Regions from separate parts of the Gallaecimonas xiamenensis 3-C-1 genome, predicted to be linked through region 3. Evidence: predicted binding sites of a transcription regulator. Region 3 holds the regulator's gene; each other region holds the start of a gene.
What was found. The regulator Fur, encoded in region 3, represses iron uptake genes when iron is present. The targets are predictions, from matches to a motif close to ATAATAATGAGAACNACTATCAA.
Positions count from the first base shown of each region.

Region 1 (9,883 bases), on a different contig from region 3:
TAGCCGTCATCCGGGAACTGGCCGAGGGCCTTGGCCTTGTCCACCCAGGGGTTCCACAGCACCAGGCTGTGGCTGCCTTCGCGCTTGACCCGGATAAGGCCCTGGCCGGTGTCTATCTGTTGCAAAGGCTGCTGGCATTGGTACTGGCGGTCCAGTTCCCGGTCGATACGTACGGTACCGGCCTGGGGCAGGGGGCCTGTGCCCGCTTCCCAGTACTGGCTGCCATCGAGCCCCAGTACCTGCACCTGGTCGATATCCGGCACCGGGAAGTAACTGTGCAAGGCCTGGGTCAGCAGCAGTGGGCTGTGGCCTGTGTTGTCGGTGGTGAGGGTCAGGCGGGCGGTTTTGCCCAGCACCATCACCAGGCTCAGTTCGCAGCTGTGGGGCCAGTGCTGCTGGGGCAGGGCGTCCATGGGCAGGCTGAACTGGATTATCACTTCCCCGTCTCTGTCTTCCACATCCACCAGGTGCCATTCGCAGGTGCGGGCGTAGCCGTGGGCCGGCGCTTCGGGGCTGGGCTTGTTATTGCCGAACCAGGGCCAGCATACCGGCACCCCGCCGCGGATGGCCCGGCCCCTGGCGAAGTCCTCACTGGGGGACAGCCACAACAGCGGCCCTTGCCCCTTGGGCTGGAAATGGGTCAGGTGCGCTCCTTGCAGGAACACCCGGGCGTCACACAGAGGCGAATGAATGTCGAGGTAGGCCAGGCCACTGGCGGTTTGGCCGGTGCTGACCGAAGGGGGTAGGCTCATGCAGGCTCCCTTGCGCAATACGAGCCCCATTGTGCAAAGGGCCGGGGCCGGGGGCAAGGGTGGTCGCGCCAAAGTGGCCGTTGGTCCTCTGACCTGACTGACGGCCTGTCGCAAATCTGTTAGCGTCCAGTGACTTGTCTGTTGTTTTGGGGGGCCGATGGCCGCCGATACTTCCCTGTCCCGCCGGGACCTCAAGGTGCTGGGGCTGTCCGCCCTGGGGGGCGCCCTGGAGTTTTACGACTTCATCATCTTCGTGTTTTTCGCCAAGGCCATAGGCCAGCTGTTCTTTCCCCCGGACATGCCCGAATGGCTGCGCCAGTTGCAGACCTTCGGCATCTTTGCCGCCGGTTACCTGGCCCGGCCCCTGGGGGGCCTGGTCATGGCCCACTTCGGGGACCTTCTGGGGCGCAAGAAGATGTTCACCCTGTCCATCTTCCTGATGTCGGTGCCCACCTTGCTGATCGGGCTCCTGCCCACCTACGCCAGCTGGGGTTACGGGGCGGCCATCGCCCTGGTGCTGATGCGCATGCTGCAAGGGGCCGCCGTCGGCGGCGAGGTGCCGGGGGCCTGGGTGTTCGTGTCCGAGCACGTCAAAAAACACCATGTGGGGCTGGCCTGCGGCAGTTTGTCGGCGGGGCTGGTGGGGGGCATTTTGCTAGGCTCCTTGATGAGCGTCTTTATCAACAGCCACTTTGCCGACCAGCTCTTGGACTGGGCCTGGCGCCTGCCGTTTCTGGTGGGGGGGCTGTTTGGGCTTTTTGCCGTTTACCTGCGCCGCTACCTCCATGAAACCCCGGTCTTTGCCGAGCTGCAGGCCCGCCAGGCCCTGGCCCGGGAGCTGCCCCTGAAACTGCTGCTGCGGGGCCACAAGAAGGGGGTGCTGCTGGCCATGGGGGTGACCTGGATCCTCACCGGCGCCGTGGTGGTGGTGGTGCTGATGACCCCCACCTTGATCCAGGCCCAGGCCGGCATCGGTGCGGTAGACGCCTTCAAGGCCAATGCCCTGGCCACCCTGACGGTGATGCTGGGGGCGGTGCTGTCCGGCCATTTGAGCGACCGGCTGGGGCGCGGCCCGGTGCTGGCCGCCTGGAGCCTGCTGCTGGTGCTCAGTTACGGGCTGATGATGGCGCTGCTGCCGGCCATGCCCGGCGCCCTATACGGCCTTTATGCCCTGGCGGGGCTGGGGGTGGGCATTACCGGGGTGATCCCGGCGGTGGCGGTCAGCGCCTTTCCCGCCGAGGTGCGCTTTACCGGCCTGTCCTTTTCCTACAACCTGGCCTACGCCATTTTCGGCGGCTTTACCCCTATCCTGGTGTCGCTGCTGGTGGCCTGGCACTCCTTGGCGCCGGTGGGCTACCTGGGGGCCCTGGCGGTACTGGGGGTGGCAATGGGCCTGGCCCTTGGGCGGGGCAGAAGCAGCTGAGCTACCCTTAGGCTGAAGTTGCTGCCGGGAGTAAGGATATGACGGTTGCCAGCATCATGGCCGCACGGCCGGTTTCGGTGTCCATGGACGCCAGCCTGGCCCAAGTGCGCACCCTGTTTGATACCCACCCCTTCTACCATCTGCCGGTGCTGGACGGTGCCGGCTGTGTCGTTGGCCTGATGAGCCGGACCGACTACCTGGCCAACCTCAGCCCCTTCCTCAATACCCCGGCCGAGCGCAGCCTGGACCGAGACATCATGCTAAGGCCGGTGCACCAGTTTATGAGCCGCCAGGTGCCGCTGCTCAGGCCAGAACAACCCCTGCTGGAGGCGGCCCAGGTGATACTGGCCCACCATTTCAGCTGCCTGCCGGTGGTGGACTCGGAGCAGCGCCTGCTGGGGGTGTTGTCGTGGAAGGATCTGTTGCGGTTTGGCCTGAACCGGCCCCGGGCGCCGGCGAAGGCAGAGGCTGGCTGACCACCCTGTTGCGCCCCTGGTGTTTGGCCTGGTAGAGGACCTTGTCGGCCCGCCTGGACAAGGCGGCCAGGTCGTCCCCGTCCTCCCCCTGCGCCACCCCGAAAGACGCCGACACGCTGATGGCCATGTTGTTGAACCAGACCGGCTCGGCGCGCAGGGCCCTGCGCAGGGTTTCTGCCAGGGCCCGGGCCTGGGCCAGGGCGGTGCCGGGCAGGAAGATCACAAACTCCTCGCCGCCGAAACGGCCGAAGATATCCCCCTGCCTGATCCGGGCCGTGACCACCTGGGCCACTTCCATCAGCACCGCATCGCCACCGGCATGGCCATAGTTGTCGTTGATCTGCTTGAAGTTATCCAGGTCCATCATGATGCAGCTCAGGGGTGTGCCCTGGCGTTGGTGCTGGGCCAGGGCCTTGTTGGCAAAGGCCAGGGCGCAGCGGCGGTTGTAGATGCCGGTCAGGGCGTCCTGGGTGGCCAGTTGCCGCAGCTTGACGGTGGTGCGCTCGGCGCAGATCAGGAAAAAGCCCACCGTCAGCAGGGGCGGGGCCAATACCAGCACGAAGGTGGTGAGGGTCAGGGCCGGTGACTGGGTGGGCAGGGTTTTGTAGCCGTAGTCGCCAGCCAACCAGCCCAGCACCAACCGGGTAATGCTGACCAGGATGATGGACAGGAACAGCAGGGTCATCACCCCCACATGGGCCGAGGGGCGCTTGCGCCAGCCTTGCAGGCAATAGCTGAAGGCCAGGGTCCACACCACCACGGTCAGGGCCATCAGGATCAGGATACGGTAGCTGGAGGTGCCCAGCACCAGTTCGGTGTAGTAGAGCAGGGCGGTGCTCAGCACTATGGAGCCCAGCATCAGCCCCAGGTGTTGGCGCTGCTTGAACAGGCTGGCCAAGGCCAGGGCATAACCGCAATAGGCGCTGGCAAACAGCAGGTTGCCAACAACCAGGGACCAGGCCAGGGGCAGTGTGCCCCGGGTGGAAAAGAGGCCGTAGGCGGCCCCCATCAGCAGGTTGGCGCCGGCCCAGATCCGCATCTCCTTGCGGTATTGCTCGTCCCTTTGCAGGCTGGCGATCAGCATCCACAATCCCTTGACGCCCAACAGGGCGCTAAGGGCGACCAGGGATGTGACGAGGTCGATATGCATAAGTGAATGTCTTGCAACCATTTTCCTCAGTGTAACTGCTATTGGCGCCAGGGAAAGCCGGCCTTGGCCAGAGGGCAAAGCGATAAGCCTAATCGCCATTCTGTTATTGATAATTATTATCATCTAAGGCTAGGCTGTGATCATCCCCTGCTGTTGGAGTTGATGATGGACAAGGCCTTGCCCCAAGGCACAATGAGCCCCGGCCAGCGAAGGCTGCGCCTGTCGCTGCTGGGCCCGGCCTTTATCGCCGCCATCGGCTACATAGATCCGGGTAATTTCGCCACCAATATCCAGTCCGGTGCCCAGTTCGGCTACAGCCTGCTGTGGGTGCTGCTATGGGCCAACCTGATGGCGATGCTGGTGCAATGGTTGTCGGCCAAATTGGGGGTGGTGACCGGCAAAAACCTGGCCGAGCACCTGCGGGACCGGCTGCCCCACAAAGCCCTGGTGTGGCTGTATTGGTTGCAAGCCGAGGTAATTGCCATGGCCACCGACCTGGCCGAGTTCGTCGGCGCCGCCATCGGCTTTAAGATCCTCTTGGGGGTCAGCCTGCTGGAAGGGGCCCTTATCACCGGTGCCCTGACCTGGGCCATGCTGATGCTCCAGGGGCGGGGCCAGCCGCTGCTGGAAAGGGTGATAGGGGCCTTGCTGCTGCTGGTGGCGGCGGCCTTTATTGTCGAGCTGTTTTTGTCCAAACCAGCCCCGGGGCCGCTGCTGGAAGGGGTGCTTATCCCGGGCCTTGCCAACAGCGACGCCCTCTACCTGGCGGCGGGGCTGCTGGGGGCCACCGTTATGCCCCATGTCATCTACCTGCACTCGGCCCTGACCCAGCACCGCTACGGTAAAAACGTGGCCCAGAGCCTTAAGGCCACCCGTTGGGACGTGGCGGTGGCCATGACGGTGGCGGGCTTTGTCAACCTGGCCATGGTGGCGGTGGCGGCGGCTACTTTCCATAGTGGCGGCCAGGCCCAGGTGGCGGAGATTGAAGAGGCCCACCAGATGCTGGTGCCACTGCTGGGTCAGGGGGCGGCCACCCTCTTTGCCCTTAGCCTGATCGCCGCCGGGCTGTCGTCCACCGTGGTGGGCACCCTGGCCGGGCAGGTGGTGATGCAGGGCTTTTTGCACATTTCCCTGCCCCTGTGGCTAAGGCGCCTGGTGACCATGCTGCCGGCCCTGGCGGTGATTGCCCTGGGCTGGGACCCAACCCGCATCCTGGTGGCAAGCCAGGTGGTGCTGAGCTTCGGTATCGCCCTGGCGCTGGTGCCGCTGCTGCGCCTGACCAACGACAAGGCCCTGATGGGGCCCTGGGTCAACAAACCTCTGACCCGGGCCCTGGGCTGGCTGAGCGTGCTGGTGGTGGTGGGGCTGAACGGTTACCTGTTGCTGCACCTTGGTCTTATTGGCGAAGGTTAGGGGCGCTCAGGCTCCGGTCCCCGTCCGCCGGCGGCGTCCATTGATAGATCCAGGTTTCACTGAGGGCCTTACTGCCCTTGGCTAGGTAAAGACGCAGATCGATAGGTGCCTGCCCTGCCGGCGGCACCAGGTCGAAGCGGGCCCGGTAGCCGTCGTGGCCGGCAATGGGCCTGACCGACACCAGCTCCACCTTGCCGGCCGAGGCGCTGACCCTGGCCTCAAGGCCCGGGTCCTGGCCCAGCATCTTGAAGACATCCCCTTTGAAATCCACCACGAAGCGGTGGCTGTAATGCTGGCGCTGCTGGCCCACCACGCCGCCCATGCCGCTGCGGGTGGCGCTGACCGTGGCCAGGGGTGGCCGCACCGGCCCCTGGTTGCCCCAGTAAAGGTTGTAGCTGTAAAGCAGTTCCTGGCCGGGCTGCACCGGTTTGGCCGGCTGCCAGAAGGCGACGATGTTGTCGAAGGTCTCATCCTGGGTGGGGATCTCGGTGAGGGCCACGGCCCCCTTGCCCCAATCCCCCAGGGGTTCGACCCAGAGGCTGGGGCGTTTGTCGTAGAAGACGCCGTCGTCCTGGTAATGGTCAAAGTTGCGGTCCCGTTGCATCAGGCCAAAGCCCTTGGGGGATTGGTCCAGGAAACTGTTGAAGCGCAGGCTGGCGGGGTTGGCCAGGGGCCGCCACAGCCACTCGCCGTTACCGCGCCACAGGGCCAGGCCGTCGGAGTCGTGGATCTCCGGGCGCCAGTCCCAACCGGCGCGCCTGTCGTTTTCTCCCACCTGGTACATGCTGGTCAAAGGCGCTATGCCCAGGCGTTCTATGGCCTTGCGGGGATAGAGGGCGGCATCCACCCGCATCAGGGTGGGCTCTCCCGGGGTGATGACGAAGTGGTAGGCGCCGCTGATGCTGGGGGAGTCGAGCAGGGCGTAGAGTTCGGCGCTGTCGTCCTGGCCCTGGGGCCTGACCAGGTAAAAGCGGGTAAAGCGGGGAAACTCTTCCGGGCGGGGCAGGGCGGTGTCTACCGCCAGGCCCCTGGCCGACAGGCCGTACTGCATGCTCGAGCCCACCGCCCGAAAATAACTGGCGCCAAGGAAGGACACCAGATCCCGCTGCCAGTCGGTCTGGCCGTGCAGGCGAAAGCCGGCAAAGCCCAGGTCGGCGGGCAGCTTTTTACCGTTCAGGCCGGACTTGCCGTAGTCAAAGAAGCGGCTGTTGTAGGAAATCTCTTTGGCGCTGCCGTCCACCACTTCAAAGAGCCGCACCGGGGTGCGGGCATACATGCCCAGGTGGAAAAACTCGGCGCGAAAGTGGCTGGGCAGGTCCTGCCACAGGGCCGCCCTGTGTTTGAAGCTGATGGCCTGGTGTTGGTCCCAGTCCAGTTTGGCCAGGGCCTTGGGCAGGGTGTTTGCAGGGGCCTGGTAGTCCTGGCCGGCCAGGGCGCGGGCCTGGCCCTTGAGCTGGGCAAAACTGAAGGGGTCGGCAAGGGCCCCGGCGCTAAGCAGGGGGGCGGCCAGTGCCAGGGCGGGCAACAAGGACTTCATAAGGGCTCCTTAACAACGACTGCGCCGGTCACTATGGCGCTGGACCCATGGCCCCAGCCTGAATGCCCCAAGAAAAAGCCCTGCGATACAGGGCTTTGTAATTTAGTGCTGTTGGTCCTGGTCCCGGGCCGCCTTGAACTCGGAACCGGGGTACCACTTGGGCCAGTCGCGGCTGTTGGCCAGCTTGTCGGCAATGCCGAAGATCAGCTGCAAGTCGGCCTCGGTGCCGCTCAGGTCCCAGCTGTCGGAATACTCGTCGCTGGGCTTGTGGTAGCGGTGGGCGATGTAATCCGGGCTGTTGGCACCCAGGCTCATAAAGAGCAGGCCGGGTACGCCCTTGTGGGCCAGGGCGAAGTGGTCGGAACGGAAGTAGTAGCCGTCCTGGGGTTTGGGATCGTCCTTGATGCCGCGCTGCTGGGCCTTGGCGCCTTCGGTCAGGTATTGCTCCAGGCTGTTTTGGCCACGGCCAAACAGCAGGGCGTAGTCCACTTTGCCGGAGACGTTCATGCCGTCCATGTTCAGCAGGGCCACCATCTGGCGGGTGGGCACAGGGGGCGCGGCGGCAAAGGCCTTGGCACCCAGCAGGCCCTGTTCCTCGCCGGTGAAGGCAACAAACAGCACCGAACGCTCGGGGCGGTGCGCCTTGAAGGCCTGGGCCAGGCTTATAAGCGCAGCGGCGCCGGTGGCGTTGTCCACGGCGCCGTTGAAGATCTGGTCGCCTTCCAGGTTGGGGTTACGGCCCAAGTGGTCCCAATGGGCGGAAACCACCAGGTACTCGTCCGGGTACTTGCTGCCCTTGATAAGGCCCACCACGTTGTGGGAGGTGGCCTTCTTGAGGGTGTTGTTGACCTTGAGGTTGGCTTTGAGACCCAGGTCCACCGCCTTGAAGCCCGGCTTGGCGGCAGCGGCCTTGAGGCGGGCGTAATCCTGGCCGGCGGCCTTGAGGATCTGCTCGGCGCTGGCCTTTTGCAGCCAGCCCATGACGTCCAGCTCATGGGCGTTGTCGGTGTCGTCCACCAGGGTGAAACGCTCACCCACGGCGCCGGACTCCACTACGCCCCAGGGGTAGGCGGCAGGCGCCGTTTCATGGACGATAAGGGCACCGGCCGCCCCTTGGCGGATGGCCTCTTCGTATTTGTAGGTCCAGCGGCCGTAGTAGGTCATGGTGTTGCCGCGAAAGACCTTGGGGTCCTGGGTGGCAAAGCCCGGGTCGTTGACCAGCACGATCACCGTTTTGCCTTTGACGTCGACCCCGGCGTAGTCGTCCCAGCCCGCCTCGGGGGCGTGGATGCCGTAACCCACAAACACCAGCTCCGAGTCTTTAAGGGCGGTCTGGGGGGCAAATTTCTGGGTGCGGGCCACAAACTCGCTGCCCGGCTTGAACGCCATGTCGCCGATGCGCAGCGTCATGTCCTGGTTGGCGGTAATGGAACCCATCTCCACCGGCTGGAAATACTGGCCGTTATAGCCGGCGCTAAGGCCCGCTTTGGCAAATTCGGCCTTGAGGTAGTTGATGGTCTTGGTTTCGCCGGCGCTGAGCGGGGCCCGGCCTTCGAAGTCGTCGCTGGCCAGGGTCTTGACCGCTTGGCGGTAAGCGTCCATGTCCAGGGTGGGTTTGGCGGCCAGGGCGCCGGCACTGAAGCCGGCCAGCAGCAGGGCGGCAAGAGTCTTGTTATGCATGATCCCTCCTTCAAATGGGGTCTTGGCATTGGAGCAGATCCGCCGCCATAAAAAAACCGCGCTTGCGCGCGGTAAATTGGCGGTTGGGCCCTTATACGGCCAGGGCCAGTGGATCGGGGCCGTCCTGGCGCCAGTTGACCAGATCCAGCTTCTGGTCGGTGGCAAAGAGGGGCTGGCCGGCCAAATGGTTGATGATGCTGGCCGAACGCCAGCACATCAGGCTCATTTGCGGCTCGGCAATGCCGTGGCTAAAGCGCCCGGCGTTGACCGCGTAGATGCGGTTGGTCTCGGGGCCGGTCCAGCGGGCTTGGAAGTGGCGGTCCAGGCTCAGCTGGCCCTGGGCGTCCAGCACCAGTTTGTGCTGCAAGGGCGCCAGGTAAGCGGGCAGGGCCTGGTTAAAGCCGGTGGCGAGGATCACCAGATCTGCCTCCAGCTCTTCGGTCTTGCCGTCCAGTTGGTTTTCCAGCACCAAGCGGTAGCCCTGGCCCTGGTGCATGGCCTGCAAGTGGCGCCCTGGGCGCAGGCTCAAGGGCGGCAACTGGCCCAGAACCTTGCCCTCGTAGAGTTTCTGGTAGAGGGCCTTGAGGCTGTCCGGGGAAATGCCGTCGGAGGCCAGCTTCTGGTCCGCCAGGGTGCGGGCCTTGGTGGCGTCCGGCAGGTCGAAAAAGGCCGCCATGTATTGCGGGGTGAACACCTCGTTGGCGAAGGGGGTTTCGTCCAGGGGCGCGAAATTGCTGCGCCGAGACACCCAGTGCAGGGCCTTGGCCTGGCCCCAGTGGCCGTCCAGCAGCGCCTCGAACACCTCGGCCCCGGACTGGCCGCCCCCCAGCACCACCACCCTTTTACCCCGCACATCCAACTGGCGCCGGGCTATGCCGATGGCGTGAAAGCAGTTGTCCCCCAAAAACGGCTGGCAGCAGGGGGGAATATGGGGAGGCTTGCCGGTGCCAAGGCAGATATGGCGGGCCGCCACCGGCGGGCCCCCCGCTTTGAAGTGCAGCTGGAAATGGCGGCCGTCAAAATCCAGGGCCGCCAGTTCCTGGCCAAAATGCAGGTTGTCCAGCTGCCCGGCCACCCAGGCCAGGTACTGGCCGTATTCGGCGCGGCTGATAGCCGGCAGCTCGGCGGCCAGGAACTGGTAGAAGCGCCCATGGCTGACCAGGAACTGCAGGAAGCTGTAGGGGCTTTGGGGCGCCACCCCGGTGACCAGATCCTTGAGGAAAGAGGTCTGCAACCTGACTCCGGGCAGCAGCATGCCGGGGTGCCAATCGAACTGGGGCTTGGCGTCGAAAAAGGCGCTGTTGATGCCGGGCTGGCGGTGGCTGGCCAGCAGGGCGGCAATGCTCAGGTTAAAGGGGCCAACACCGATGCCGGCCAGGTCCAGGGGGGCTGTCATGACTGTTCTCCATGTAAAAGGGGGTTGGCAAGGGGGTGGCCGAGGGCCGGCAAGGG
Region 1 is NZ_AMRI01000020.1:58,086-67,968, reverse strand. Features, by position in the region: gene B3C1_RS13875 (D-hexose-6-phosphate mutarotase) at 1-752, opposite strand, end outside; gene B3C1_RS13870 (MFS transporter) at 910-2,175, shown strand; gene B3C1_RS19865 (CBS domain-containing protein) at 2,214-2,651, shown strand; gene B3C1_RS13865 (GGDEF domain-containing protein) at 2,533-3,801, opposite strand; gene B3C1_RS13860 (Nramp family divalent metal transporter) at 3,964-5,214, shown strand; gene B3C1_RS13855 (OpgD/OpgG family glucan biosynthesis protein) at 5,198-6,751, opposite strand; gene B3C1_RS13850 (M28 family metallopeptidase) at 6,854-8,431, opposite strand; gene B3C1_RS13845 (lysine N(6)-hydroxylase/L-ornithine N(5)-oxygenase family protein) at 8,523-9,827, opposite strand; gene B3C1_RS13840 (IucA/IucC family protein) at 9,824-9,883, opposite strand, start outside.
Region 1: B3C1_RS13860 (Nramp family divalent metal transporter) is a predicted target of Fur. The motif match lies at 3,902-3,924, and genes of this name have one in related genera.

Region 2 (9,883 bases), on a different contig from region 3:
CAGTTCGGAGATCTTCAGGCCATGTTCCAGATAGGGGGCCTCCTTGACCATTAGCCGCTGCAGGCGCTCCCACAACTGGCCGGCGTCGCTCTTGGTGAGGCTGGAGGTCTGGTACTTGCGGGGCTCGGCCTGAGCCGCCGGCGCGTCGGGGGGGCTGCCCTTGCTGGCCCCCTGTTGGCGCAGGCCATAATGCACGATAAGCACCGACCACAGCAGCGGCCCCCAGGCCTGAAGCTGGGCACCGTTGAGATCCAGGGGCAGCCCCAGGTGATGGCCCAGTTCCATGGCCATGGCCAGCACCGTCAGCCCCAGGAAGCTGCGAACCAGCAATTGCAGCCAGGCCAGGTTGATGCCTTCGATATCCGAATAGCAGGCGCGGATCCGCTCGCCGTAGGGCTTGAGCAGGGTCAGGGACCACCAGCCGTAGGCCAGCAGCGACATCCAGGTAAAGGCCCTGTGCACAAAGCGGCTTTGGTTCAGTAGATCGCAAGGGCCAATGGTGGCGCAAGACAGGGTCAGCACGCCGTCTTCGGCCAGGGGCAGTTGCCCCAGCCACAGCAAACCCAACAGCAGGACCGGCAAGAAATGCCACAGCTGGCGGCGCTGCCAGCGAAAGCCGTCCTGGGTGAGGATACGGGTATAAAGGTAGAGCAGCGGCCCCAAGGCCATCTGCAGGGAGGTGAGGGTCAGCAGCACCAGCCCCAATCCCAGGGATTCCCGGCGCAGCACATAGGTCAGTGCCAAGACTCCCACCACCGCCATCATCAGCCCCAGGCAAAGGCGGGCCGCTTTGCCTGCGGCGGCATGGCACCACATGTAAAAGGCCAATCCCAGGCCCATGGCCACACCCAGCAGTATCACCAGGCTGTTTAGGTGCAACGTCAATTCCCTATCCAGCAGCCCTTGCATCAATGATACTTCCCTTCTTTTGTTGTTATGGCCCCTAGATTACAAATGAATAACAGTCAGGGAAAAGGCGCCAGCTCACAAAATGCGGTACTTTCCTATTCCAGCTTTGCCAATCCGTACAACTGCTTGCACCATTTCGCTACAACTTTGCAAAGTCGGACGCCGCCCCTCGCGACCTTGGTTATAACAACGCCAATGCCGTCCTTTGCCGTAACGGGACGCTGGCCATAACAATAGCCCTGACAAGGAGAAGGACAGTGAAGCCATCCCCCAAAACCGCCCTGCCCGGCCTGCTGATACTGCTGCCCCTGAGCAATGCCCTGGCCCAGGACAGCGACAACCTGGAAGTGGAACAGATCACCGTCACGGCGCAAAAGCGCGGTGAGAACCTGCAGGAAGTGCCCCTGGCGGTGTCGGTGCTGAGCAACAAGGATCTGGAACGGGGCAATATCCAGTCTTTCCAGGATATCCAATACTCGGTGCCCAACCTGACCATGGCCACCTATTCTCCCTTTGCCACCACGGTCAACATGCGCGGCGTGCCTTCCAACCCCAACGGTGTGTTCAACTCCGGCACCAGCCCGGGCCTGGGCATTTACGTGGACGGCGTGGTCTATGCCAGGGCCACCGGCTTTAACCAGGAGCTGAGCAACATAGAGCGGGTGGAAGTGCTGCGCGGCCCCCAGGGCACCTTGTTTGGCCAGAACACCAACCTGGGGGTGGTCAATATCGTTACCCGCAAGCCCTCCGATTTGCTGGAAGGCAAACTGAAGATTGACCTTGGCAACTACGATTTGCGCCGCTTCAACGGCTATATCTCCGGGCCCCTTATCGACAACACCCTGGCCGCCAGCCTGACCGGCTTTTCGGTGAAACGGGACGGCTACCAGCACAACCTGGCCGGCGGCGAAGACCTGCAAGACGACGACCGCTACGGCGGCCGCGCCCAGTTCCGCTTTACCCCCAACGACCAGCTGACCCTGGACGTCAACGCCGAGCTGTTAAAGGAAGACTCCCTGCCCCCGGCCAACAAGCTGACCGCCGTCAGCCCCTATGGCCTGGCCGCCCTTGGCCTGTACAACAACGGCGTCAGCGCCGCCGACTACCTGACCCCGGGCAAGCGCGACCTCTACGCCAATGCCGACGAGTCCTTTGGCAGCCGCGACAACTGGGGCCTGGATGCCACCTTGAGCTACCGCTTCGACAACGGCTTTGAGTTCAAGGCCATCACCGCCCGCAAAGTCTATGATTCCAGCGTCGGCAATGACGCCGACGGCACCGACATCCGCCTCTACCATTCGGTAGAAACCGAGAACAACGACCAGTTCACCCAGGAATTCCAGCTGATCTCCCCCTCGGACCAGCCCCTGCGCTATGTGGCCGGCCTCTATTATCTGGATAACGACGCAGTCAACGACCAGGCCTTCGGCTCGACGGCCGGTATCTTCGGTATCCCCACCGGCCTGCCCCAGCCCTACCCCCAGAGCCTGAACCTGGCGCCGAGGGCCGGGGTAACGTTGGGGGGCGATTTGAGCACCAAGAGCAGCGCCGCCTTCGGTAACCTCACCTACGACTTCAGCGACATCTACAGCGGTTTTGTCGGCCTGCGTTATTCCCAGGTGGACAAGAAGATGCGCTTCTTCCAGAACGGTTTTGCCACCTCTCTGCCCGGCGTCTACCTGCTGGACTACCACGACATTCCCGAAACCCACCAGAAGCAGGACGACAGCTTCCTGTCCTGGACCCTGGGGGCCAATGCCCGTATCGAGGGGCTGACCGATCAGCCCATCCACACCTACGCCAAGGTGTCCCGTGGCTACAAGGAAGGGGGCTATAACTTCCGGCCCCAGTCCCTGGACGCTATCGGGGGCGACACCAGCAACCCGCAGATGGACTTTGGCCGGGAACAGGTCACCAGCTATGAGCTGGGCCTGAAAAGCGATCTGTTCGAGCGCCGGGTGCGCCTGAACCTGGCCGCTTTCTACCTGGATTACCAGGACATCCAGACCCGGGTGGTGGACGACGCCGGTGTTAACCGGGTGATCAACGGCCCCGCCGCCACCAGTAAGGGCCTTGAAGCGGAACTGACGGTCAGGGCCCATCAGTACCTGTCCTTCAATGCCGCCCTGGGTTATGCCGACGCCACCTTCGATGACTTCAGCAACTGCCACGCCGTGGATGATTGCACCGGCAACCGGCTGCCCGGCGCCTCCAAGTGGACCGCCACCGCCGGCGTCAACCTTGACTACCCGCTGCTGAGCAACTGGGACCTGTTCGCCGGCCTTGATTACAGCTACCACAGCGCCATGTATTCCGACGCCCGCAACCTTGACAGCACCAAGTTGGACGACAGCCACAGGGTCAACGCCCAACTGGGCCTGGTGTCCGATGACGGCAGCCTGGAAGTGATGCTCTGGGCCAAGAACCTGCTGGACCAGGACGACAAGGTCTATGTACAGGACCTGGCCAGCTCCGACCTCAGTATCAGCACCGAGATCTATGCCCCGCCACGGACCTTCGGCATCAGCTTCATCTACAGCTTCTACTGAGAAAAGGGCCCTTGCGGGCCCTTTTTTAAACGCTTATGGAGTCAGCCCAAGAAAGGGAAAGGGCGGACTCGCCTGGAACTTGCCAGCCACATTGCCGGCATAGACATTGCGCTGCTCTGGCCCCAAATCCAGTTTTTTCACCTGGCCGGTCTCGGCGGAGAAATCGAGATCTTTGAGGTTGACCCAGAAGGTATTGGGGGTCAGGGCCGACTCGAAGAAATAGCGCATGGCCTTGTGGTCCACCAGGGTCCGCCAACGGGTGGAGGAAATATTGGGCTGGTCCGGCGTCGTCAGGCCAAAGGGGACCGAGACATTGCGTATCACGCTAAATACGCTGGCCACCGCCTTGGCTGGGTCTTCGTGCTTGGGAATGGCATTGATGTAAAAGGCAGCCCGGGCAAAACGGTCAGACGCCCTGTTGGTCCCGGGCAACATCACGGTGCCACCAATCTGTTGCCAGTAGCTATTCAGGGCCAGTTGCTGGTCGAACACGGGAGAGTTGGTCATCACCTGGTACTGACGGCCGTGGTGGATCACCTGGCGGCCTCCCAGGTACTCGATGATGGCGCTGTCGCCACTGCTGTCGGACAACGACAGGTGCAAGGTGGCCAGGCGTTTTTCGCCAGGCACCTGGTCCGTTACCAAGGTGAAGGGCTCCTGGGCCAAGGCCTTGACCGCCTGGTCCACTGTGGCGAAATTGTCCAACACATACTGGGCCCAGGCCGCTATGGTCAGCCCGGGTTTGCTGTCCTGGTTGAAGTCCGGGTACTGCGACGCCACCAGCCACAGCAGGTTGGCGGCCAGGCCCTTCTCGTTAACCCCGTCGGTGGTGGAAATATCGTATCCGGTGGCCACCACCGAGCCGTATCTGGACGTCCAGCGCAGGGAGTTTTCCCCCGCCTGGCCAGTGCGGGCCATGCCCCTTGGCAATACCCACAGGTTGGTACCCACATCTACCTTCCAGTCCATGGTACGGCCGGTGATCACCTCCCCTTTGTCACCTAGGTAGACCACCCTGGTACAGGCCATGGCCCCCAGGCTGAGCATGCTGGTTGCCAATAGCAGTCCCAACAGAGGGTGCTTGCGCTTCATCTTGCCTCCTTGCCACTAACAGCTTGATAGAACAAGAAAAGACTATGGTCGCCTGCGATTAGCCTCGCAAGAAGCCAAGGCTAATATAAGGATTCACCAACCCCCTGTCGCTTTTAAAAAGCGTGATCGGCCTCCTTTTATTTTTACCCAGGCCCTTTACTATGAATAAAAGGTGAACGTCTTGAGGTGCCCAATGAAAGTGCTGCTGTCTTGCTGCCTGCTGTTGTTTTCCAGCCTGGCCCCGGCCTCATCCCAGGCCGACAAGGTGGTGGTGCACAAGTCCAGCTACAGCCTTTCCTTGGTAAGAGACGGCCAGGTCTTCAAGCGCTTCTGGATAGCCTTGGGATCGGCCCCCTTTGGCCACAAGACTCGCGAGGGTGACCAACGCACCCCTGAGGGGCGTTACCTGCTGGACTACAAGAAAGCCGATTCCGCCTTCTACAAGGCCATCCATATCGACTACCCCAATGCCGATGATCTAGCCCGGGCCAGGGCCATGGGCGTGCCCCCTGGTGGGCGCATCATGATCCACGGCCAGCGCAGCGGCTTTAACCCCAGGGTGCAACCGTCCAACTGGACCAACGGTTGCATCGCCCTGCTCAACCAAGACATGGACGAGCTCTGGGCTGCCGTGGCCCCAGGTACACCCATCGAGATCTACCCCTGATCCTTGGTGGCTCCGCCATCCTTCCTTAGAGCCTTTCCCGTCCATTGGCCAAGGCCAACCGTTCGTCGCATCCACCGGAGTTTTTAGCTTTACAGCCATTGTTGTGAGCAGTACCCTTCGTCGCCATTGATAATCACTCTCATTTGTATATGTGAGTGATTCCCGCTTAGCCACGAAGAGGATATTCCATGGCCACCCGCACTCCTGCTGCCCTTTTTGCCTGCAGCGCCCTGACTCTGGCGCTTGGCGCCGCCTTTGCCCATGCCGATGAGGCCAAGCAGCAGGATGCCCAGGAAAATATCCTGGTGCTGGGTACGGCCCAGGAGCAGGTGAAGCAGTCGCTGGGGGTGTCGGTCATTACTGCCGAGGATCTGATCCGCCGCCCGCCGGCCAACGATCTGTCCGAGATCATCCGCAAGATGCCCGGGGTCAACCTCACCGGCAACAGCGCCTCCGGCCAGTACGGCAATAACCGCCAAATCGATCTGCGTGGCATGGGCCCGGAAAACACCCTGATCCTGGTGGACGGCAAGCCGGTCAGCTCGCGCAATGCGGTACGCATGGGCCGCTCCGGTGAGCGTAACAGCCGGGGCGACACCAACTGGGTGCCGGTAGAAGCGGTAGAGCGTATCGAGGTGCTGCGCGGCCCGGCCGCTGCCCGCTACGGTTCCGGCGCCGCCGGCGGCGTGATCAACATCGTCACCAAAGCCCCCAGCGAAGCCCTGACCGGTTCCGTCAGCCTCTTTGCAGCCGAGCCCGAGGACAGCCGCGAAGGCAATACCCGCCGCCTGGGCTTTAACCTGGCCGGCGGCCTGAGCCAGGACCTGTCTTTCCGCCTCTACGGCAACATCAATAAAACCGACGCCGACAGCCTGGATCTCAACGGCGACTTTGCCAACAGCGAGGGGGCCACCCCCCCGGCCGGCCGTGAGGGGGTCCGCAACAAGGACATCAACGGCCTGTTGCGCTGGGATCTGAGCCCGGAGCAGGTGCTGGAATTTGAAGCCGGCTACAGCCGCCAGGGCAACATCTACGCCGGTGACAGGGCGGTGAGCAGCAACGGCTCTGACCTGTTGACCGAATTGGCCAACGGCGGCGCCGAAACCAACACCGTCTACCGCAGCGCCGCGTCCGTGGCCCACAGGGCCGACTGGGGCTTTGCCACTTCCAACCTGGTATTGGCTTATGAAAACACCCGCAACTATCGCCTCAACGAAGGCCTGGCCGGCGGCGTGGAAGGCAGCATCACCAACGACGGCGCCAAGTCCACCTCTACCCTGGACAGTCTGACCCTCAACGGTGACATCAACATCCCCCTGGATTTTGCCGGCCTCAGCCAGATGCTGACCCTGGGTATGGAACTGGGCAAGGACGAGTTGGACGACCCCTACTCCATGAGCCAAGGCACAGGCTCCGGCGGCGCGGTACCGGGCGCCGAAGAAGGCACCCGTGACGGCAAGTCCGACGCCACTTACCAGGCCCTCTACGTCGAAGACAATATCGAGCTGACCCTGGACTGGATCCTCACCCCCGGGGTGCGCTTTGACCACAACAGCCTGTTCGGCAACAACTGGAGCCCCTACCTGAGCACCGCCTACCAGTTGACCGACAACCTGACCCTGCGCGGCGGCATTGCCAAGGCCTTCAAGGCCCCCAACCTCTACCAGGCCAACCCCAACTACCTCTACTACACCAGAGGCAACGGCTGCCCTGTAGACTTCCCCAGCCTGGGAGCCGGCTGCTATATCCAGGGTAATGACGACCTGGACGCCGAGACCAGCGTCAACAAGGAGCTGGGCCTGGAGTACGTCAACGGCGGCTGGACCGCCAGCCTGGCCTACTTCCGCAACGACTATAAGAACAAGATCATCTCCGGCATGGTGCCCACCGGTACCACCGACAGCGACGGCCGCGTCTTCAAGTGGAGCAACGCCGACAAGGCGGTGGTGGCAGGGGTGGAAGGTAACCTCAAGGTGCCTTTGCTGGGCCAGATGGGCGAGGTGCTGAGCTGGAACACCAACTTCACCTACATGGATGAAAACAACGACAAGGACACAGGTGAGCCCCTGTCGGTGATCCCCCGCTATACCGTCAACTCCATGCTCGACTGGCAGGTGAATGAGGCGCTGATGCTGTCTTTCACCGCCACCCGTTACGGCACTCAGAAGCCCCGTAACCTCACCAGCACCGGTGCCAGCGCCGAAGGGGACGCCCTCAAGGAGCGAGACCCTTACTCGGTGCTGAGCCTGGGCGGCAGCTACCGCCTGAACTACGCCCTGCGTTTTGGTTTCGGCGTCACCAACCTTACCGACCGCCAGTTGCTCCGTGAAAACAACAGTGGCGGGGCCGGTGCCAACACCTACAACGAGCCGGGCCGCGCCTACTACCTGTCAGCCACCTACAGCTTCTAACTGACAAAGCCCGCCTGGCGGGCTTTTTTATTATGAGGACTTACTGATGTTACGTGTCCTGTTGCTATGCCTGCTGGCCTTTGGCGCCCAGGCCCGCCCCGACCTGTCCAAGCCCCTGGGCCCCACCTGGGCCGATGGCAGCTCCCGCTACTACCGTTTCCAAAGCCAACTGCTGGACTCGGCGGACGGCCAGCGCCACTACAAGCTGACGGTGGCCATTCCCAAGGCCCAGGCACCCGAAGCCGGCTTCCCGGTGCTCTACCTGCTGGACGGCAATGCCGCCATGGCGGCCCTTGACGACAATAAACTGGCCCCCCTGGCCGCCCAAACCCTGCCGGTGCTGGTGGCTATCGGTTACCAGACCGAACTGCGTTTTGACGTGAACGCCAGGGCCCTGGACTACACGCCGCCGGCCCTGGACGGCAAACCTATCGAAGGAGAAAGGCCGGCCGGCGGCGCCGATGAGTTTCTCGCCCTTATCGAAGCCAAGATAAAACCGCTGGTAGCGGGTCTCGTGACCATCGACCGCCAGCGCCAGACCTTGTGGGGTCATTCTTTCGGCGGCCTCTTTACCATGCACGTGCTGGCCACGGCGCCGGCAAGTTTTCAGGCTTACGCCGCTGCCGACCCGTCCTTTTGGTGGCAAGACGGTGAGCCCCTGGCGCGCCTCAAGGCCCTGGCCGAGCATCCCCCTGCCCCAGGCACGGCGGTATTGATCATGCATGGCGGCGCCAAGGCAAAGGACAGGGGGCCTCGCCCGGCCAGGGGCAAGGCTCCCCCTGATGCCATCCGCCAAGCCAGCCGCCAACTGGCTGAGCTGCCCGGCGTCAGGGTGCATTACCGCGAATATCCCGCCCTTAGCCACGGGCCTTTGTTGCCCGCCTCGCTGCTGCCGGCCTTGCGCCTGGCCCAGGGCCACCTGGACGACTAGATAAACAGGCAAGAAAAAGCCCCGCTTTGGCGGGGCTTTGTTATTTGAGGGCGGCCATGACCCGCGACAGGTCGTTTTCCAAGGCACGCAGTATGGCTTTCGCCGGCCCCGTGGGCTCGCGGCGCCCCTGCTCCCAATGGCGCAAGGTACCCATATTCACTTCGATCATGGCGGCAAAGGCCTTCTGGGTTAAACCTGTCTTGGCCCTGATCGCCTTAATCCTGGGGGCATCAAAGATACTGATCGGGGTGGCGTCCATCCCCGGCACAGCTGCGGTTGCAGAGGTCATCATCGGTGATCCATGTTTCTTATCGCGTTAAACCAAAAAGGGTTGGGCGCGGGCCAATGCCTGGACGTCGCAGGGGAAAAGGACACAGGTGCCAGACGCTAACGGCCGCTATCAACTATAAGCGACCAGTCGCCCGCAAATCCTAAAAGGCAATAAAACAAAAAATAAATAACACCATGCCTTATTTATAAAAGCGTCATCCATATTAGCACTTTATTCCTATGGCGACTGTCTGCGGCCTGTGCTGGAATTGGCATTCCCCGGGGGCTGGGGTAAACTCTTTGGGTCATTTGACGATGGACTCAACCACGGATGGATATGAAGACATACCGCTTCGGCATTAAAGCCAAGCCGTTCTATTTAACGGTGCTGGTTGCCACTCTTCTGCTCCTCCTCTCATATCAGGCGATTGCAAGTATGTTTGGAATTCCTAAAAAAGAAAACGTTCATTTGACGCCCGCAGTAAATGGCCGCGTTACTCTGAACGGGCAGCCCCTGAGCAACTTGGAAGTGATTTACTCCCTGACGTATGGCGACGAGCACAAGCTCACCGCCCGTACCGACGAGCAGGGCTATTTCAGCTTTCCTGAAAAGGTCATAGAGTCAAACCTGCCCAGTAAGCTGTTCGACGAAACCCGGGTATTCCAGGAAATATTCGTTGAGTGGAACAATCAAAATTACACGCTCTGGTATACGGTATTGCCCGGCATCACATCTGAAAAAGTGGTGGAAGAAAAACTGGCTAAATTGGAATGTGACCTGACCCACCCGGAAAAGGAATACCATTTCGACCGCCAAGACGGCACCGATTTTACCCAAGGCGTTTTCAGTATCTGTAATTTCGAATAATAGTGCGTCACCAAGGAATTTAATTTAAAAAGGAGCTTTGCGATGCCAGCGCTATCACCCAAAATGGCCGCTTACATGGCCAGCATGGTTTATGAAATTAAAAAGCCCGGCGCCAGCGGAAAATTCCGCATGTCGGTGGACCCTGTCGTAGGCCGTTATTTCAACTTCGATCTCTCCCAGGGCCCC
Region 2 is NZ_AMRI01000022.1:49,348-59,230, forward strand. Features, by position in the region: gene B3C1_RS14555 (helix-turn-helix domain-containing protein) at 1-909, opposite strand, end outside; gene B3C1_RS14560 (TonB-dependent receptor) at 1,167-3,458, shown strand; gene B3C1_RS14565 (linear amide C-N hydrolase) at 3,492-4,550, opposite strand; gene B3C1_RS14570 (L,D-transpeptidase family protein) at 4,744-5,217, shown strand; gene B3C1_RS14575 (TonB-dependent siderophore receptor) at 5,406-7,628, shown strand; gene B3C1_RS14580 (alpha/beta hydrolase) at 7,675-8,559, shown strand; gene B3C1_RS14585 (helix-turn-helix domain-containing protein) at 8,600-8,848, opposite strand; gene B3C1_RS14590 (DUF6795 domain-containing protein) at 9,167-9,697, shown strand; gene B3C1_RS14595 (lipase family protein) at 9,740-9,883, shown strand, end outside.
Region 2: B3C1_RS14575 (TonB-dependent siderophore receptor) is a predicted target of Fur. The motif match lies at 5,344-5,366, and genes of this name have one in related genera.

Region 3 (9,883 bases):
ACAGCTCGTCATCGACTTCGATGGTTTTCATGCCTTATCTCAAGGTCTTGTTCATGTCTTTGGCGATTATACATAGGCAGCCGCCATTTGCATGCCCGCCTCGACCTTTGCACAATAGCAGCCCCTTGTAGGAGGCAGCAGATGCTCAATTATCAGCAAAGGGGCCAGGGCCCCGACGTTATTCTGGTCCATGGCCTGTTCGGGTCCTTGGACAACCTCGGCAATTTGGCCCGGGCCCTGGAAGATGCCTTTACCGTCACCACTGTGGACTTGCGTAACCACGGCAAGTCCTTTCACAGCGACGACATGAGCCTCAACGCCATGAGCGAAGACATCATCAGCCTGATGGACGCCCTGGGCATTGCCAAGGCGCACCTGGTGGGCCACTCCCTGGGGGGCAAGGTGGTGATGCAGGTGGCCCTGAGTCACCCCGAGCGGGTGGCGCGCCTGGTACTGGCCGACATAGCCCCTGTCACCTACCAGCACCGCCACCACGACAACGTCTTTGAGGCCCTGACCCACGTCGACCCGGCCGGCTACAACAGCCGCAAAGAAGTGGAAGAGGCGGTCAGCCCCTATATCAGCGAGCCCGGGGTGCGGCTTTTTATCCTCAAGAACCTGCAAAAGGGCGAACAGGGCTTTTACTGGCGCCTTAACGTGCCGGTGCTGGTGTCCCGTTATGACGAGGTGCTCAAGGCCCCCGAAGGCCAGCCCTTTAGCGGCCCTACCCTCTTTATCAAGGGCGGCGACTCCCCTTACCTGACCGAGGCCCACAGCGGCGCCGTGCAGGAACGCTTTCCTGGGGCCAAACTCAAGGTCATCAGCGGCACCGGGCACTGGCTGCACGCCGAGAAACCGGCCGTGTTCAATAAGTTGGTCAGGGACTTTTTGAGCTGACCGGTCGCCTTGGGTATAATCCGGCGGTTCTTGTGAAGGGTAACGGCAGTCCATGCTGGCAGAGCACTATGAAACCCTAGAGGCGATAGGCCTCAACCTGTTTTTTCTGGCCATCTTCGTATTGATAGGCCTGGCCATCCAGGATGTGCTGAAAAGGGGAAACGTACCTAAGTTCGGCCGCTATATCGTCTGGCTGGTGCTCTTTCTGGGGTGTGCGGGGTTTATCTCCAAAGAAGTGATTAGACTCATCTGGGAAAGTTCAGGTATCGGTTAATGGCCAAAGAGAGTTCGGACAGGATAACCATTGACCTGTTTGCCGAGGAAAAACGCCGGGGGCGTCCAAAAACCAATCCCCTCCCGCGCCAGGTACAACTGAAGGTCAACAAACGGAACCAGATCAAAAGAGACAAACAAAAAGGGCTGAAAAGGGTGGAACTGAAAGTCGAATCCGCCCTCTTTGATACCCTCAACGATCTGGCCAAAGCGCAAAGCATCAGCCGTAGCGAATTGATAGAAAACATATTGAAAGCCGGCGTCGAGGAGCTCGATGCCGCCAACACCGAGAGGAATTGAGTCGAATGGCATCTGTAGGTCTCTTCTTCGGCAGCGATACCGGTAACACCGAAGCCGTCGCCAAAATGATCCAGAAGCAGCTGGGCAAGCACCTGGTGGAAGTCCACGACATCGCCAAGTCCAGCAAGGAAGACATCGAGGGCTTCAGCCTGCTGCTGCTCGGCATTCCCACCTGGTACTACGGTGAATCCCAGTGCGACTGGGACGATTTCTTCCCCACCCTCGAAGAAATCGACTTCTCCGACAAGCTGGTAGCCATCTTCGGCTGCGGCGACCAGGAGGACTACGCCGAGTACTTCCTCGACGCCATGGGCACCCTGCGCGACATCATCGAAGCCAAAGGCGCCACCATCATCGGCCATTGGTCCACCGAGGGTTACACCTATGTGGCCTCCAAGGCCATGGCCGACGACAACCACTTTATTGGCCTGGGCATCGACGAAGATCGCCAGCCCGAACTCACCGCCGAGCGGGTGGAGAAGTGGGTCAAGCAGGTATACGAAGAGATGTGCCTGGCCGAACTGGAAGACTAAAAAAAGCCCCTCGATTGAGGGGCTTTTTTTCAGACGCCGGGGCGGTAGCGGCGCTTGAGGCGGATATAGAGGGTTCGCTCTATTTTGGCCACCAGGTCCCCTTTGCCGTCTTTGACGTCGGTGACGATCTGCGGCAGGTGCTTCTCCCCGGCCACCGTCGCCCCTTCAATCTCGGCCAGCATCTGCTCTGTCACCTGGAATTCGGCGTAGACTTTACCTACACCGGGCTTCTCAAAATGGATTTTGGCGGCCCTGTCCCAGACATGGTAGCGCTTGCCCAGTATCCCCATCAGCATCAACGCATAGATGGGGTCTGTCATGGCAAAGAGGCTGCCGCCGAACTGGGTACCGTTGGCATTTTTGGTCCAGGGCCGGTTTTTCAGCTCCACCCGGCAACGGCGAAAATCTTCAGACAATTCAACGATACGGATCCCCGTAAACAGAAAAGGCGGCCAGAAATTCAGCAGATGCCGGATCCGCGTACCTTTTTTAAACAACCATGCTTTCATCATTCACCTAATCGATAAAATCGAACAAATACTGGTATCATGCCACTGGTAAAGGCCGGCCCACTTGGGTACCTTTCTCCTGATAACCAACGCGGGCTATCCCGCCCAAAACACGAACAGGACCATTCATGGCGGACGAGAATCAAGCGCTGCGCGACGCTGGCCTCAAGGTCACCCTGCCCAGGGTCAAGATCCTTGAATTGCTGCAACAGCCCGACTTCCAGCACATCAGTGCCGAAGATCTCTACAAAAAGCTCATTGAGCTGGGCGAAGAGATCGGCCTGGCCACCGTCTACCGGGTACTGAACCAGTTCGATGACGCCGGTATCGTTACCCGCCATCACTTTGAAGGCGGCAAATCCGTCTTCGAACTCTCCCAAAAACACCACCACGACCATCTGGTCTGCCTAAAGTGCGGCTTGGTGGTGGAGTTTATGGATGAGGTCATTGAACAGCGCCAGAAAGCAGTGGCTAAAACCAACCACATCAAACTGACGCACCACAGTCTCTACCTCTACGGCGAGTGTGAAGACACCGTCTCATGCGACAAACGCCGTCGCGGTGAAGACTGAAAAGAGGCCAGGTTATCCTGGCCTCTTTTTTTCCTAGAGCCGGGCCGCCAATTCGGCGCCCTGGCGAATGGCGCGCTTGGCGTCGAGCTCAGCCGCCACGTCGGCGCCACCGATAAGGTGCGCCTGCACGCCCTTGTCGGCCAAGGCCTGCCACAGGCCCTTGTTGGGCTCCTGGCCGGCGCAGAGCACAACCTGGTCCACATCCAGCACCATGGTCTGTTCGCCCTTGCGGATATGCAGGCCGGCATCGTCGATGCGCTCGTAGCTCACCCCTGACCACATCTTGACCCCAAAGTCTTTGAGGGTCTGGCGATGCACCCAGCCGGAGGTTTTGCCAAGGCCCTTACCCACCTTGCTGGCCTTGCGCTGCAACAGCCAGATCTCCCGGTGGGCCTCAGGTTTTTGCGGCACCTTAAGGCCGCCCGCCGTGCCCAGAGCCTGGTCCACGCCCCACTGGGCCAGCCAGCGGTCCTTGTCGAGGCTGGCCGAGGGGCCCTGTTCTGCCAGGAACTCGGCCACGTCAAAGCCGATACCACCGGCGCCGATAATGGCCACCTTCTTGCCCACCGGCTTGTTGTCCCGCAGCACGTCCAGGTAGCTCAGCACCTTGCTATGGCCGACGCCGTCTATGGCCGGCCGGCGCGGGTTGATGCCGGTAGCGATAACCAGCTCGTCAAAACCGGCCTCGGCCAAGCCCTCGGCGGTCTGGGGCGCGTTCAGGCGCACTTCCACAGCCAGGTCAGCCAGGCGGTTTTTGAAGTAGCGCAGGGTCTCGTAGAACTCTTCCTTGCCGGGAATGCGCTTGGCGTAGTTGAACTGGCCACCAAGCTCGGCGGCGGCGTCCATCAGCACCACCTGATGGCCCTTCTCGGCGGCGTAGCAGGCAAAGGCCATACCGGCCGGGCCCGCCCCCACCACGCCGATGCGTTTGGGGCTGGCGGCGGTCTTGAAGATCAATTCGGTTTCAAAACAGGCCTGGGGGTTGACCAGGCAGCTGGCCCTTTTCTGCTCGAACACGTGGTCCAGGCAGGCCTGGTTACAGGCGATACAGGTGTTGATGCGGTCGGCGCGGCCTGCGGCAGCTTTGTTGACGAAATCCGGGTCGGCCAGCAGCGGCCTTGCCATGGACACCATGTCCGCCTGGCCACTTTGCAGGATCTCCTCGGCCACCTGGGGGTCGTTGATGCGGTTGGTGGTAATAAGGGGCACCTTGAGGCCCTCGGCCTTCATCTTGGCGGTGACCCAGCTAAAGGCGGCCCTTGGCACCGAGGTGACGATGGTGGGGATGCGCGCCTCATGCCAACCGATACCGGTGTTGATCAGGGTCACCCCGGCCTCTTCCAGCCAGCGGGCCAGCTGCACGGCGTCGTCCCAGGTCATGCCCTCTTCCACCAGCTCCAGCATCGACAGCCGGAAGATGATGATAAAGTCGCTGCCGACCCGGCTGCGCACCGAACGGACGATCTCCAGGGCCAGGCGGGCGCGGTTTTCAAAGCTGCCGCCCCAGGCATCGCTACGCTTGTTGGTGCGGCTGGCCAGGAACTGGTTGATAAGGTAACCCTCGGAGCCCATCACCTCGACCCCGTCATAGCCGGCCTTTTGGGCCAGGTAGGCGGTCTTGGCAAAGGCCTTGATGGTGCCCTTTATCTGCCGCTCGGACATGGCGCCGGGCTTGAAGGGGTTGATGGGGGCCTTCTTGGCGCTGGGGGCCAGGGAAAAGGGATGGTAGGCATAACGGCCGGCATGGAGAATTTGCAGGCAGATCTTGCCGCCGGCCTCATGGACCGCCTGGGTCACCACCTTGTGCTTTTTGGCCTGGAAGCCAAAGGACAGCTGGCTGCCAAAAGGCGCCAGGCGGCCACGGAAGTTGGGGGCTATGCCGCCGGTGACGATAAGGCCGACGCCGCCTTCGGCGCGGGCCTTGTAGAAGGCGGCCATCTTTTCAAAGCCATTTTTTTCTTCTTCAAGGCCGGTGTGCATGGAACCCATCAGCACCCGGTTTTTCAGGGTGGTGAAACCCAGGTCCAGGGGGCTGAGCATATGGGGATAGGCTGCATTCATCGCTCAAGTGTTCCTTTTCTTTTTTGGCAAGCCTACTCATCCGATGAGTTGGAATCAACAAACCGTTACAAATTCGGCTTCGCATCGGCCCCGCTATGCCATAGCATGCCATAGCATGCCAAAAGACATTGAAGATCAAGGAAGCACAGACCCCTATGCTGACGATGTTAAAAAAGGTTTTTTCCATCATGTGGAAGGCCCTGAATGGCCTTCGCCGCCTGGTGATGAGCTTGTTGGTGCTCTTCATCGTGATCGCCATTATCGGCTCTTTGGGTGAAAGCGAAGGGCCGGAAGTGCCCAAAGACGGCGCCCTGCTGCTGAACCTGGACGGCGTGCTGGTCGAGAAGGCCAAGACCGTCGATCCTCTGGAGGCGGTGGCCCAGGAGCTGCAAGGCAGCAAGGAGCCCCCCGAAATTCAGATGAGCGACGTGCTGGACGTTATCAAGAACGCCAAGGACGACAACCGCATCAAGCTGATGGTGCTCAAACTCGATGGCCTGTGGACTACCAGTCCCGACAAGCTGATGACCATCGGTGACGCCATCAACGACTTCAAGGCCGCCGGCAAACAGGTGATCGCCAAGGGTGACTACTACACCCAGGGCCAATACCTGCTGGCCGCCTACGCCGACACCATCTACCTCAACGACGTGGGCTTTATGTCCATCGACGGTTTTGGCCGCTACCGCATCTACTACAAGTCCTTGCTGGACAAGCTGAAGATCACCACCCATGTGTTTAGGGTCGGTACCTTCAAGTCGGCGGTGGAGCCCTATATCCGCGACGACATGTCCGAGCCGGCCAAGGAAGCCAACCGCGTCTTCCTGGGCGCCCTGTGGCAGCAATACCAGGACAAGATTGTTGAGCTGCGTAAGCTCGAGCCCGGTGCCCTGGACGCCATGCTGGATAACCTGCCGGCTCGCTTCAAAGGCGCCGGTGCCGACTTTGCCCAACTGGCCCTCAAAGAAGGCCTGGTGGACAAGCTGGCTTCCCGCGAAGAGATGGACCAGGCCCTTATCGCCCTGACCGGGGAAGACGAGGACCATCACTACCGCCGCATCAGCTTTGACGACTACCTGTCCATCATCCATCCCAAACTGCCGATGCCCAAACCGGGTCCGAAAGTGGGCGTGGTAGTGGCCCAGGGTGAAATAGTGGACGGCGAAGCGCCGGTGAACATGTCCGGTGGCGACACCATCGCCGCCCTGCTGCGCCAGGCCCGCCTGGATGACGACATCAAGGCCGTGGTGCTGCGGGTCGACAGCCCCGGCGGCAGCGCCTTTGCCAGTGAAATCATCCGCAAGGAACTGCTGGAGCTGAAAAAGGCCGGCAAGCCAGTGGTGGCGTCCATGGGTACCTATGCGGCGTCCGGCGGCTACTGGATCTCCGCCAGTGCCGACGAAATCGTCGCCCACCCCACTACCCTGACCGGTTCTATCGGCATCTTCGGGCTGCTGGCCACCTTCGAGAACAGCCTGGACGCCATCGGCGTGCACAGTGACGGTGTCGGCACCTCCGACTACGCCGGCCTGACCCTGACCCGGCCTTTGTCCGACAACTTCAAGGCCATCATCCAGGCCAACGTTGAAAACGGCTACGACCGCTTCCTCAACCTGGTGGCCGAGAGCCGCAACATGACCAAGGAACAGGTCAACCAGATCGCCCAGGGCCGTATCTGGATTGGTGCCCAAGCCAAGGAACTGGGCCTGGTGGACAAGCTGGGCGACATCCAGGTGGCTATCGATGACGCCGCCCAGATGGCAGGCCTGGACAAGTACAAGGTAGAGCAGGTCAAGCGCCCCCTGAGCCCCAAAGAGGAGTTCATGCAGGCCCTGTTCGGCGACGCCGCCAAACTGGCCGCCGGTATGCAGACATCCCAAACCCCTTGGGTCAGCCAGTTGCTCAAGGCCCTGGACAAGGAAGTGGCTCCCCTGGTGGAGATGCAGGACCCCCAAGGCATGTACCTGTATTGCCGCGACTGCGGCTACGAGTAACAACTTGTAAGACCACAAAAAACCGGGCCCTGGCCCGGTTTTTTCTTATAATGCGCGCCAATGGTTCTACAGGAGCAGTTCATGGCCAAAAAGCGCATCTACGTCGCCTACACCGGCGGTACCATCGGCATGCAAAAATCCGCCAAAGGCTATGTGCCGGTGCCCGGTTATCTGGTGGAGCACGTCAAGAGCCACCCGGACTTCCAGCGCCCCGAGATGCCGGACTTTGATATCCATGAATACTGCCCGCTGATGGACAGCTCCGACATGACCCCGGCGGACTGGCAGCATATCGCCGACGACATCCAGCAGCACTATGACCAGTACGACGGCTTCGTGATCCTGCATGGTACCGACACCATGGCCTACACCGCCTCGGCCCTGTCGTTCATGCTGGAAAACCTCGGCAAGCCGGTTATCGTTACCGGCTCGCAGATCCCCCTGTCGGCGCTGCGCTCCGACGGCCAGGAAAATCTGCTGACCGCCCTCTACCTGGCCGCCGACTACCCCATCGCCGAAGTCAGCCTGTTCTTCAACAACCAGCTGTTTCGCGGCAACCGCGCCACCAAGGCCCATGCCGACGGTTTTGACGCCTTTGCCTCCCCCAACTTCCCGCCGCTGTTGGAAGCGGGCATCCAAATTCGCAAGGTGGGGGCCAAGCAGGCCCTGCAGCCAAAGGGGGATTTCAAGGTCCACCGTATCACCCCCCAACCCATCGGCATGGTGCGCCTCTACCCGGGCATAGACCCCCTTATCATCAGCAACCTTATCCAGCAGCCGGTCAAGGCCCTGATCCTGCAAAGCTACGGGGTGGGCAATGCCCCCAGCAACCCCAAGCTGCTGGCGGCCCTGGAGAAGGCCTCGGAGCAAGGCATAGTGGTGATCAACCTCAGCCAGTGCTTTAAAGGCGCGGTCAATATGACCGGCTATGCCACCGGCACCGGCCTGGCCGCCTGCGGCGTCATCTCCGGGGGCGACATGACGGTAGAAGCGGCCCTGACCAAGCTCCATTTCCTGTTCAGCCAAAACCTCAGCCCCAAAGCAGTGCGGGAACAGCTGGCCGAAAACCTGCGGGGCGAGCTCAGCGTCTGATGGCCAAGAACGAGTCCAAGGCCCTGCTCTTTGCCCTGGCCACGGTGCTGATGTGGTCCACCGTGGCCAGCGCCTTCAAGCTCACCTTACGGGAGCTTGGCACGGCCCAGATGCTGCTGGTGGCCTCCCTCACTACCCTGGTTATCCTGACCCTGGTGGCGGCCAAGCAAGGAAAGCTGGGCCAGCTGTGGCCGCTCCTAAAGACCAGGCCAGGCTACTACCTGCTGCTGGGCTGCCTGAACCCCTGCGGTTACTACCTGGTGCTCTTTGCCGCCTACGATCTGCTGCCGGCCCAGCAGGCCCAGGCCCTTAACTACACCTGGGCCATTAGCCTCAGCCTGCTGGCGGTGCCCTTTCTCGGCCAAAAGCTCAGCCGTTTTGACGCCCTGGCCATAGTGCTGGGCTATACCGGGGTCTTGGTCATTGCCACCCGTGGCCAGCCTTGGACCCTGGATTTTGTCAGCCCCCTGGGAGTGGCCCTGGCCCTGGCCTCCACCCTTATCTGGTCGGGCTATTGGATAGCCAAAACCCGCCACCAGGACGACCCGGTACTGAGCCTGCTGCTGGGCTTTGCCCTGGGGTTGCCGGGGGTGATAGGGGCGCTTTTATGGCAAGGGCGCTTTGACTTCAGCCTGAGCGGCACTTTGGGGGCTGTCTATATCGGTGCCTTTGAGATGGGCTTTGCCTTTTTGCTATGGCTAAGCGCCATGAAGCTGAGCGACCACACCGCAAGGCTGTCCAACCTCATCTTCCTGTCCCCTTTCCTGTCCCTGTGGCTGCTGTCGACCCTGGTGGGAGAAGCCATTTTGCCCTCCACCCTCTGGGGTCTTGGCTTTATTTTGGCCGGCCTGGGGGTACAACAGTTGGCCAAACTGAAGCAGCAGCAAAAATAGGCCCCGGGGCCCATTGACAAGGGCCCTTCCCTCTAGGCACTGTGCTGGAAAGCCAATTGCGAGGGAAGTTGCCGTCATGCATAAAAAATCTGCCAAGCTCAAACACGTCTGTTACGACATCCGCGGTCCGGTGATCGTCGAAGCGGCGCGTTTGGAGGCGGCAGGCGAGCACATTCTCAAGCTCAATATCGGCAACCCCGCTCCGTTCGGATTTACCGCCCCCCCGGCCCTGCTGGACGCCATCGGCGCCAACCTGCACCAAAGCCAGGGCTATTGTGACGCCAGGGGCCTGGGCCAGGCCCGGGAGCTGGTGGCCCGCCATTACCGCACCAAGGGTGTGACCCAGGCCTCGGCCGACCAGGTGTTTATCGGTAATGGCGTCAGCGAGCTTATCCAGATGAGCCTGCAGGCCCTGGTGGATAACGGCGACGAAATTTTGCTGCCGGCCCCCGACTACCCCTTGTGGACCGCCTGCACCGTGCTGGCCGGGGGCAACGCCGTCCATTACCGCTGCGACGAAGGCAGTGGCTGGCAGCCGGATCTGGACGATATTCGCGCCAAAATAACCCCCCGCACCAAGGGCCTGGTGGTGATCAACCCCAACAACCCCACCGGCGCCGTCTACGAAAAGGGGCTGCTGCTGGAACTGATCCAGATAGCCCGCGAACACAAGCTGGTGCTCTTTGCCGACGAGATATACGACCAGATCCTGTTTGACGGCGCCGTCCATTACCCCATGGCGGCCCTGTCCGAAGACGT
Region 3 is NZ_AMRI01000001.1:148,078-157,960, reverse strand. Features, by position in the region: gene B3C1_RS00780 (hypothetical protein) at 1-31, opposite strand, end outside; gene B3C1_RS00775 (alpha/beta fold hydrolase) at 142-897, shown strand; gene B3C1_RS00770 (DUF2788 domain-containing protein) at 950-1,171, shown strand; gene ybfE (LexA regulated protein) at 1,171-1,470, shown strand; gene fldA (flavodoxin FldA) at 1,476-2,003, shown strand; gene B3C1_RS00755 (DUF4442 domain-containing protein) at 2,033-2,512, opposite strand; gene fur (ferric iron uptake transcriptional regulator) at 2,641-3,084, shown strand; gene B3C1_RS00745 (oxidoreductase) at 3,118-5,145, opposite strand; gene sppA (signal peptide peptidase SppA) at 5,334-7,139, shown strand; gene ansA (asparaginase) at 7,221-8,231, shown strand; gene B3C1_RS00730 (DMT family transporter) at 8,231-9,124, shown strand; gene B3C1_RS00725 (pyridoxal phosphate-dependent aminotransferase) at 9,201-9,883, shown strand, end outside.